DNA from 3 places in the Paenarthrobacter sp. NPDC089675 genome. Region 3 is predicted to be linked to each of the others. Evidence: riboswitches for the same ligand, from Rfam matches in the RefSeq annotation. Region 3 holds a riboswitch; each other region holds the start of a gene.
What was found. Region 3 has a riboswitch for cyclic di-AMP ahead of ACIPY2_RS20100 (NlpC/P60 family protein). Riboswitches for the same ligand answer to the same signal wherever they lie in the genome.
Positions count from the first base shown of each region.

Region 1: another riboswitch for cyclic di-AMP. It lies ahead of ACIPY2_RS11435 (hypothetical protein); the one in region 3 lies ahead of ACIPY2_RS20100 (NlpC/P60 family protein).
Region 2: another riboswitch for cyclic di-AMP. It lies ahead of ACIPY2_RS08030 (C40 family peptidase); the one in region 3 lies ahead of ACIPY2_RS20100 (NlpC/P60 family protein).

Region 1 covers NZ_JBIVHM010000004.1:296,253-298,506, forward strand. The annotation lists gene ACIPY2_RS11430 (glycosyltransferase) at 1-237, opposite strand, end outside; gene ACIPY2_RS11435 (hypothetical protein) at 371-1,210, opposite strand; cyclic di-AMP (ydaO/yuaA leader) riboswitch at 1,214-1,397, opposite strand; gene ACIPY2_RS11440 (ATP-binding protein) at 1,506-2,254, opposite strand, start outside.
Region 2 covers NZ_JBIVHM010000003.1:83,859-86,112, reverse strand. The annotation lists gene ACIPY2_RS08035 (NlpC/P60 family protein) at 1-517, opposite strand, end outside; gene ACIPY2_RS08030 (C40 family peptidase) at 617-1,348, opposite strand; cyclic di-AMP (ydaO/yuaA leader) riboswitch at 1,353-1,532, opposite strand; gene ACIPY2_RS08025 (M23 family metallopeptidase) at 1,657-2,254, opposite strand, start outside.
Region 3 covers NZ_JBIVHM010000013.1:11,068-13,321, reverse strand. The annotation lists gene ACIPY2_RS20105 (FAD-dependent monooxygenase) at 1-76, shown strand, start outside; gene ACIPY2_RS20100 (NlpC/P60 family protein) at 173-955, opposite strand; cyclic di-AMP (ydaO/yuaA leader) riboswitch at 959-1,151, opposite strand; gene ACIPY2_RS20095 (copper resistance protein CopC) at 1,302-1,934, opposite strand; gene ACIPY2_RS20090 (NCS2 family permease) at 2,047-2,254, shown strand, end outside.

The sequences.
Region 1 (2,254 bases), on a different contig from region 3:
CGTGATGCGGAACGTATGCGGGAAGGTGTCTGCGAGGTGCCCGTGCAGCCGGCGCAAGCACTCCTCAAGGTCCGTTTCCTCGTTGTGGACGGGGATGGTCACGTCCAGGACAGGGACCGAGGTCCGCGTGTCCACGGGAGAGCGCCGCGGCTGCCGGTGGGGCAAGGCAGGAGCGGCGAAGGTCCCCGAATGGGCGGGGTTCGGCAGCGCACTGGTGGCGGGATCTATGAGCGTCATGCATTTACATTGAGGCTGCCGATTGTGAGGGCTTTAGGCGGAAGCTGTGACGGGACTGTGTAAGTTTCTCCGTCCGGCGGGACGCGAAAAGCCGCCCCCGGAACGGGAGCGGCTTTTCGGGAAAGCTCTCGGCTTAGTACCAGTTGTTGGCCAGGTGGAAGGCCAAGGCAGCCGACGGGGAACCGTAGCGTTCCTTGATGTAGTTCAGGCCCCACTTGATCTGGGTCTGGTAGTTGGTCTGCCAGTCAGCGCCCGCCGAAGCCATCTTGCCGGCCGGAAGCGACTGGACAATACCGTACGCACCGCTGGAAGCGTTGGTGGCAGTGGTGCGCCAGCCCGATTCCTTCTCCCACAGCGTGTTCAGGGCGGTCATTTCGCCCGGGCCCCAACCGTAGCTGGACAGGATGCTGGCAGCGTACGCCTTGGCGGCGGCGGGATCGTCAACGGCCTTCGGCGCAGCGGCGGCTGCGGCGTCAGCTGCTGCCTTGTCTGCGGCTGCCTTGTCCGCGGCGGCCTTGGCAGCGGCATCAGCGGCGGCCTTTTCGGCAGCAGCCTGCGCGGCGGCGGCCTGGTCCGCGGCGGCTTTGTCCGCTGCAGCCTTGTCTGCGGCCGCTTTATCTGCGGCGGCCTTCTGGGCGGCAGCTGCCTTTTCTGCTGCGGCTTGCTTGGCGGCGTCAGCCTGGGCGGCGGCTTCGGCGGCCGCGTTCTCGCGGGCCTGCGGGTCGATCTGTGCTGCCGACTGGGTCTGGGCGGCCTGGCTCAGTTCCGGAAGGTTGAAGGCTGCGTTTGCAGCCTGCCCCAGCGATGCAACACCGAGTGCGGCGGCAACAACGCCGGCTACTACCGACATGCGGTGGCCGGCCTTGCCCTGACGGGCAGCGTTCTTCAGAACGGTCTGCGACTTGGTCAGCGGGGCGGTGTTTTCGTCGCGATGGCGCGCGGAAGGGCGCGCCTGATCCTTGAATTCAGACATGTGTGATTACCTCTCAGCGCCTGCGGAGTTAGCTGTCGGGTTCGGATGAGGTCATCCGGCCGCGCGCGTAGCTGCGGCTTCACCCCAAGGGCCGGCGCAATGCCTGGCCCGGAGACTCTGGGTCCCCCGTCTCTGCCTCGATGAGAACGGAACTCCGGGAAGTGGCAGAGCTCGGCGCATCCCGGGTGTGGGTCTCTTGGGGCGACCCACCCTTTCGACGCTACAGGAGGTTTCCGCTTAAGTCACATTTGGGTAACAGAGATCACGACGGCGGTGCGTCGCCTTGCCCGTTCCGTTATGCGTGTTCGACCGTTACGCACGGGAGCCTCAGGGCAAACTCTGTGCGACCGGGTTTGGAGGTTACTTCGACACTTCCGCCGTGAGCTCCCACGATCGACTCCACGATGGAAAGTCCCAGGCCGGAGGTACCTTCAGAGCCGGACCGGGCCGAATCAGCCCGGGCGAAACGGGAGAATATCCGCCCCTGGAAGTCCGCAGGGATTCCGGGTCCGTTATCGGTTACGGTGACCACTGCGCTGCCATCCGCGGAGATCATGACCCCGGTTACCACGGTGGTTCCGGGATCTGTGTGCTTCCGGGCGTTGGACAACAAATTCGCCAGGACCTGATGGAGTTGTGTCGCGTCCCCGCGCACTGTGATTGGTTGGTCCGGCAGGCGGAGTTGCCAAATGTGGTCCGGCGCCATGACTTTCTCGTCACTAACAGTCTCGATGACCAACTGGGTGAGGTCGACGTCCGTGAGCTTCAGTGGTTGGCCCTCGTCCAGCCTGGCAAGGAGCAGCAAATCTTCCACCAGGGTGGTCATGCGTTCGGACTGGCTCTGGACACGTGCCAGCGACTTCCGGCCGTCCTCGGTGAAGTTCTCCGTCATGCGCAGCATTTCGGTGTACCCGCGGATGGCCGTGAGCGGCGTCCGCAGCTCATGCGACGCGTCTGCGACGAACTGCCGGACTTTGGTTTCGCTTTCCTGCCGTGCTTCGAGGGCCCTGGCGACGTTGTTGAGCATCTGGTTGAGGGCGTAAC
Region 2 (2,254 bases), on a different contig from region 3:
CGGCCAGCGAGTTGGTCACCAGCATGGTGCAGTCCTGCGTCACGCCGAGCTGGGCGTAGGCGGCGGCAGCAATTGCAGCGCCCAGGCCGCTGGAAGCAGCGGGGGCTTTGGCGGCCGGAGTGGAGGAGTTCACGGCAAGCGTGGCATTACCGGAGGTCGAAGCAGTCTTTGCCTCCGCCTTGGCCGGAGCCTGCTCCACAACCGGAGCGGGAGCCTCCACCGTCGAGACAACGGGACGCTCGTAGGAGATGGCCACCGTGGAATCAGCGGCGATGCTCGACTGCGCAACAGCTTGGACATCGATCGACGACGTGGCGGTGGAATCATGCTGGACGTTGGCGTCGGCAGCGTTTGCGGCCACACCGCTGGTCAGGACCAAGCCCGAAGCAGCAGCAATAACGGCTGCCTGGCGGCCAACGCCACCGGCGTTGTCGCTGACAGCCTTCGCGATGACGGCGAGTGAGCTGGTCTTGGGGGCCTCAGCTCGGTGCCGTGCAACCTTGTTTGCACTGGTCATGGTTAATCTCTTTCCGTTTCCGTGCGCGGCTGGGACAGCACACGGGTCATGGGAGAGCCGGCACTTGGGGGGCATGCCGGCTAACCCGAATGGTGTTTTCTACTGCAGAGTGAAGAAGGAGGAGGTGCCCGTGGAGGCAACCGAGTGCAGGAGCGTGCCCTGGCTGGGGTTCAGCGCGCTGATCATCATGCCGTTGCCGACGTAGATGCCGACGTGCGCGCCGCCGTTCTGCATGACCAGGTCCCCGGGCTGGGGGTTGCTGGTGGGCTTCATTGCGGTCCATGCGTTGACGCGGGGGATGCTAATGCCGGCCTGGGCGTAGACCCACTGGGTGAAGCCGGAGCAGTCCCAGCCGTTGGGGGTAGTGCCGCCCCAAACGTAGGGGTGGCCGATGCCGGTGTAGGCGATCGCTGCGAGCCCCGAGGCGGCTGCGCTGGTTGCTGAAGCCTTTGCGTCGGAGGACTGGGCAGTGACGGCGCCGTTGGCCTGGTCTCCGGCGGCCTGGGAACGCTGCGTGGCCTGGGAAGCGCGCTGGACCTTGGGGGCTTCCTTGGTGACGACTACCGGGCTCTCGAAGGAGACGGTGGCGGTGGGCTCTGCGGTGACGACGGCGGTGGTGACCAGCTGCTGGGTGCTGGACTCTGCCTTGGAAACGTCGGTATCGGCTGCCTGGGAGGGAAGGCCCACCGTCAGGACGAGGCCGGATGCTGCGGCCAGGACTGCGGCCTGGCGGCCAACGGTTCCGGCGTTGTTCGAAACAGCCTTCGAAAGGGTGTTCAACGGGTTAACCGTCTCGGCGCGGTGGCGCGCAGGGGTAGTGCGTGATGACACGTAGGTAGCCTCTCCCAATGCCTGCGAGGTGAGCTGTCGGATTCGGATGGGAGTCATCCGGCCACGGCTTCGAAGAAGCTTTGTGACTTAACCCCAAGGCCTTCTTTCGAAGACCAAAAGTGGTTCCCCCGCCCCTGCCAGACGATTTATGCGAACGGACCCTGAGTGGTGGCAGAGCTAGGCAATCCACTCAAGTGCATCGGCCCCCTAAAAAGCCGATGCGCTTTAGACGGTACAACAGTTGAACGCGAATGTCACATTCAGATCACGGGGCGTGTCACGAATGCGAGAGACAACCATCAGCTGGCCTAGAGCCAACCCATGGGATCAACGACTTCGCCGTTGACCTGGACTTCAAAGTGGAGGTGGCAGCCGGTCGAGGCGCCTGTAGTGCCGCTCAAGGCCACGACGTCGCCGCGGTTGACGGTCTGGCCGACCTTGACGTTGAAGGACGACAGGTGGTTGTACGTGGTCTCCAGGCCGTTGCCGTGGTCCACTACCACCCGGTTGCCGCCGCCGTATTCGTGCCAGCCTGCAAAGGTGACCTTGCCTGCTGCCGCTGCGTGGACTGCGGTTCCACACTGCGCCACGAAGTCCTGGCCGCGGTGGAAGTCTCCGGTGCCGCCGGTCAAGGGGCTGACGCGGTAACCGAAGGGAGAAGCCGTGGTCAGTGTGTCGAGGGGGCTGCCCAGGGTGCCCTTGGAGGAGCTGGCAGTAATGCTTCCCACCGACTGTGCGCTCAAGAGCTGCTTGAGCTTGCCGTCCGGGTCGGCCTTGGTAGCCACTGCCGCCCGGCTGAAGTCGATTTTTGCCGACGCCTCGGCGGAAACCTCGGGCTGGCTGCCCCCGGAGACAGCCAGGGCCGCTTCGGTCTGGCCGGATTCCGAGGTGGCCATGACGGGGCTG
Region 3 (2,254 bases):
TCAGGCCAAGGCAGTTGGCCAGGCAATCTCCTCGAAGGTGGCGCTTCCAGCAGGGCCGGGCATCGCGATCGCCTAGAAACAACAAAGCCAAGCTTTAGGCAAAGCCAAAGGCCGGCACCTGGAGAAGGATTTCTCCGGGTGCCGGCCTTTGGTTTATGCGATGCGGTGAAGCTTAGGCGCCCGCACGTACGTACGTGATGGGGCCGGTTGCGGTCAGCCAGCTGATCGGGTGGATCCCGGTCTGGTTGCCGTTGATGCCACCGCTGATGGCCTGGCCGTTGCCGATGTAGATGGCAACGTGGCCCGACTGGACGATCATGTCGCCCGGCTGGGGGTCGCTGACTACCTTGCCGTAGTTCAGGAACTGCATCGGAGCCAGGTCACCCACGGGGATGCCTGCGGAGCCGAGGGCCCGCTCCACCATGGCGGTGCAGTCCTGCATGATGCCGATCTGGGCGTATGCCGAGGCAACCATGGCCGCGTTGATGCTGCCGGCCGGAGCGGCTGCGGCAGGGGCCGCGGCGGCGGGAGCAGCAGCAACAGCTGCAGCCTTGGCCGGGGCGGCGGCAACGGTGGTTGCAGCCTTCTTGGCAACAGGAGCCGGAGCAACAGGAGCTGGCTTCTCGATGACCGGAGCAGCTACTGAGGATACGGCCGGGCGCTCGAAGTTCACGGTAGCCGTGGAAGCTGCGGTGACGACCTTGTTGGGGGCCTCGCCGGCGGTCTCGGCAACGGTGGCCGGGCTGGAGTCGCGCTGGACAGGTGCCTGGGCCGGAGTCTCGGCTGCGTGGGCTGCGATGGAGCCGGTCAGCACGAGGCCGGAAGCAGCTGCGATGACCGCGGCCTGACGGCCTGCACCGGAAGCGTTGCTGGCAACTGCCTTGGAGATTGAGATGAACGGATTGGGACGCGTGCTGTCCGCCTTACGACGGCCGCGAAGAATGCGTGAAGACATGAAAAAGCCTCTCCCGATGCCTGCGAGGTTAGCTGTCGGATTCGGATGGGAGTCACCCGGTCACTATCTCCCGCTGTAACTGCGGAAGCTTCGTGACTTCACCCCAAGGCACGCTCAGCGGCGGCCTAAATTGGGTTCCCCGTCTCTGCCGTAGGTTTGTCTGCGAACGGATTCCGGACTGCGGCAGAGCTAGGCAATCAGGCCGGAAGTGCCCTAAGTGTGGATCGGGCACAGGTACTACCGTAACGGATGATCACGGCAAAGTCACATTTAAGTAACGGGAAGGCCCTGGTGAGCGTGTCGCGGTAACCGTTTCGAGATTTTCGCAGGTATGTAGAAAATCGCGTTATTCCGCGGAACTTTCGTCCTCGGCGTCGTTCGAGGCGGCCAGCTTCCTACGCGCGGTAACGGCAAGGAAAACAACGAGGCCCACAGCCACCACGGCCAGGCCGACGATGCTCCAAGGGAACGGCTGCGACGCCGCCGGAGCCGACTCTCCCGTCGCAGTTCCGGGAGCGGCTGTTCCCGCCGTCGGAACCGTGACTGCCGATCCGGAAGTTGAAGGTGACGAGCCCGCGGAGCCGCTAGCCGACGTCGTGCTTCCGGCCGCGGCCTTGAACTTGAAGGTTCCCTCGATGGGGTGCGAATCGGAGCTGACCACGCGCCAGGTCACCGTGTACTCACCTGCGGGCGCACCCGAACGCAGTTTCTGCACGGCCTGGTTGTCGATGATCTCGACGGCGCCATCCGCCCAGTTCTCGCCGCCGGCCGTGACCGTCACACCGGACCCAATGGCCAGGGGGCGGTTGTTGAAGGTGATGGACACTGACACCGGAACTACCGCCACCGTGGCGCCGTTCGCCGGCGTCGTGGACTCAGCGACGTCGTGCGCCGACGCCGGGGCCGCGCCGAACAGCACAGCCGAAGCAAAAGCGAGAGCAGCTACGACGGCGGCCAGAAGCGGGCGGACGGTACGCATGGGGCGGTTTCTCCTAATGTTGGCTTCCTTACAGACTAGGCGAATCGTCCGGCCGCCCCACATCCCGGGCATAGGATTTGAGAGCACACTCACCCAATCTCCGGAGACCTTCATGCTTAAACAAGGTTCTGCCATCGACCGCTATTTCAAGATTTCCGAACGCGGATCCACCTATTCGCGGGAAATCCGCGGCGGATTCGCGACCTTCTTTGCCATGAGCTACATCGTGGTCCTGAACCCCCTCATCCTCTCCGGCGCCGACTCCAGCGGAGCGTCACTCGGCTTTACCGCCGTGGCCGCCACCACCGCTTTTGTGGCCG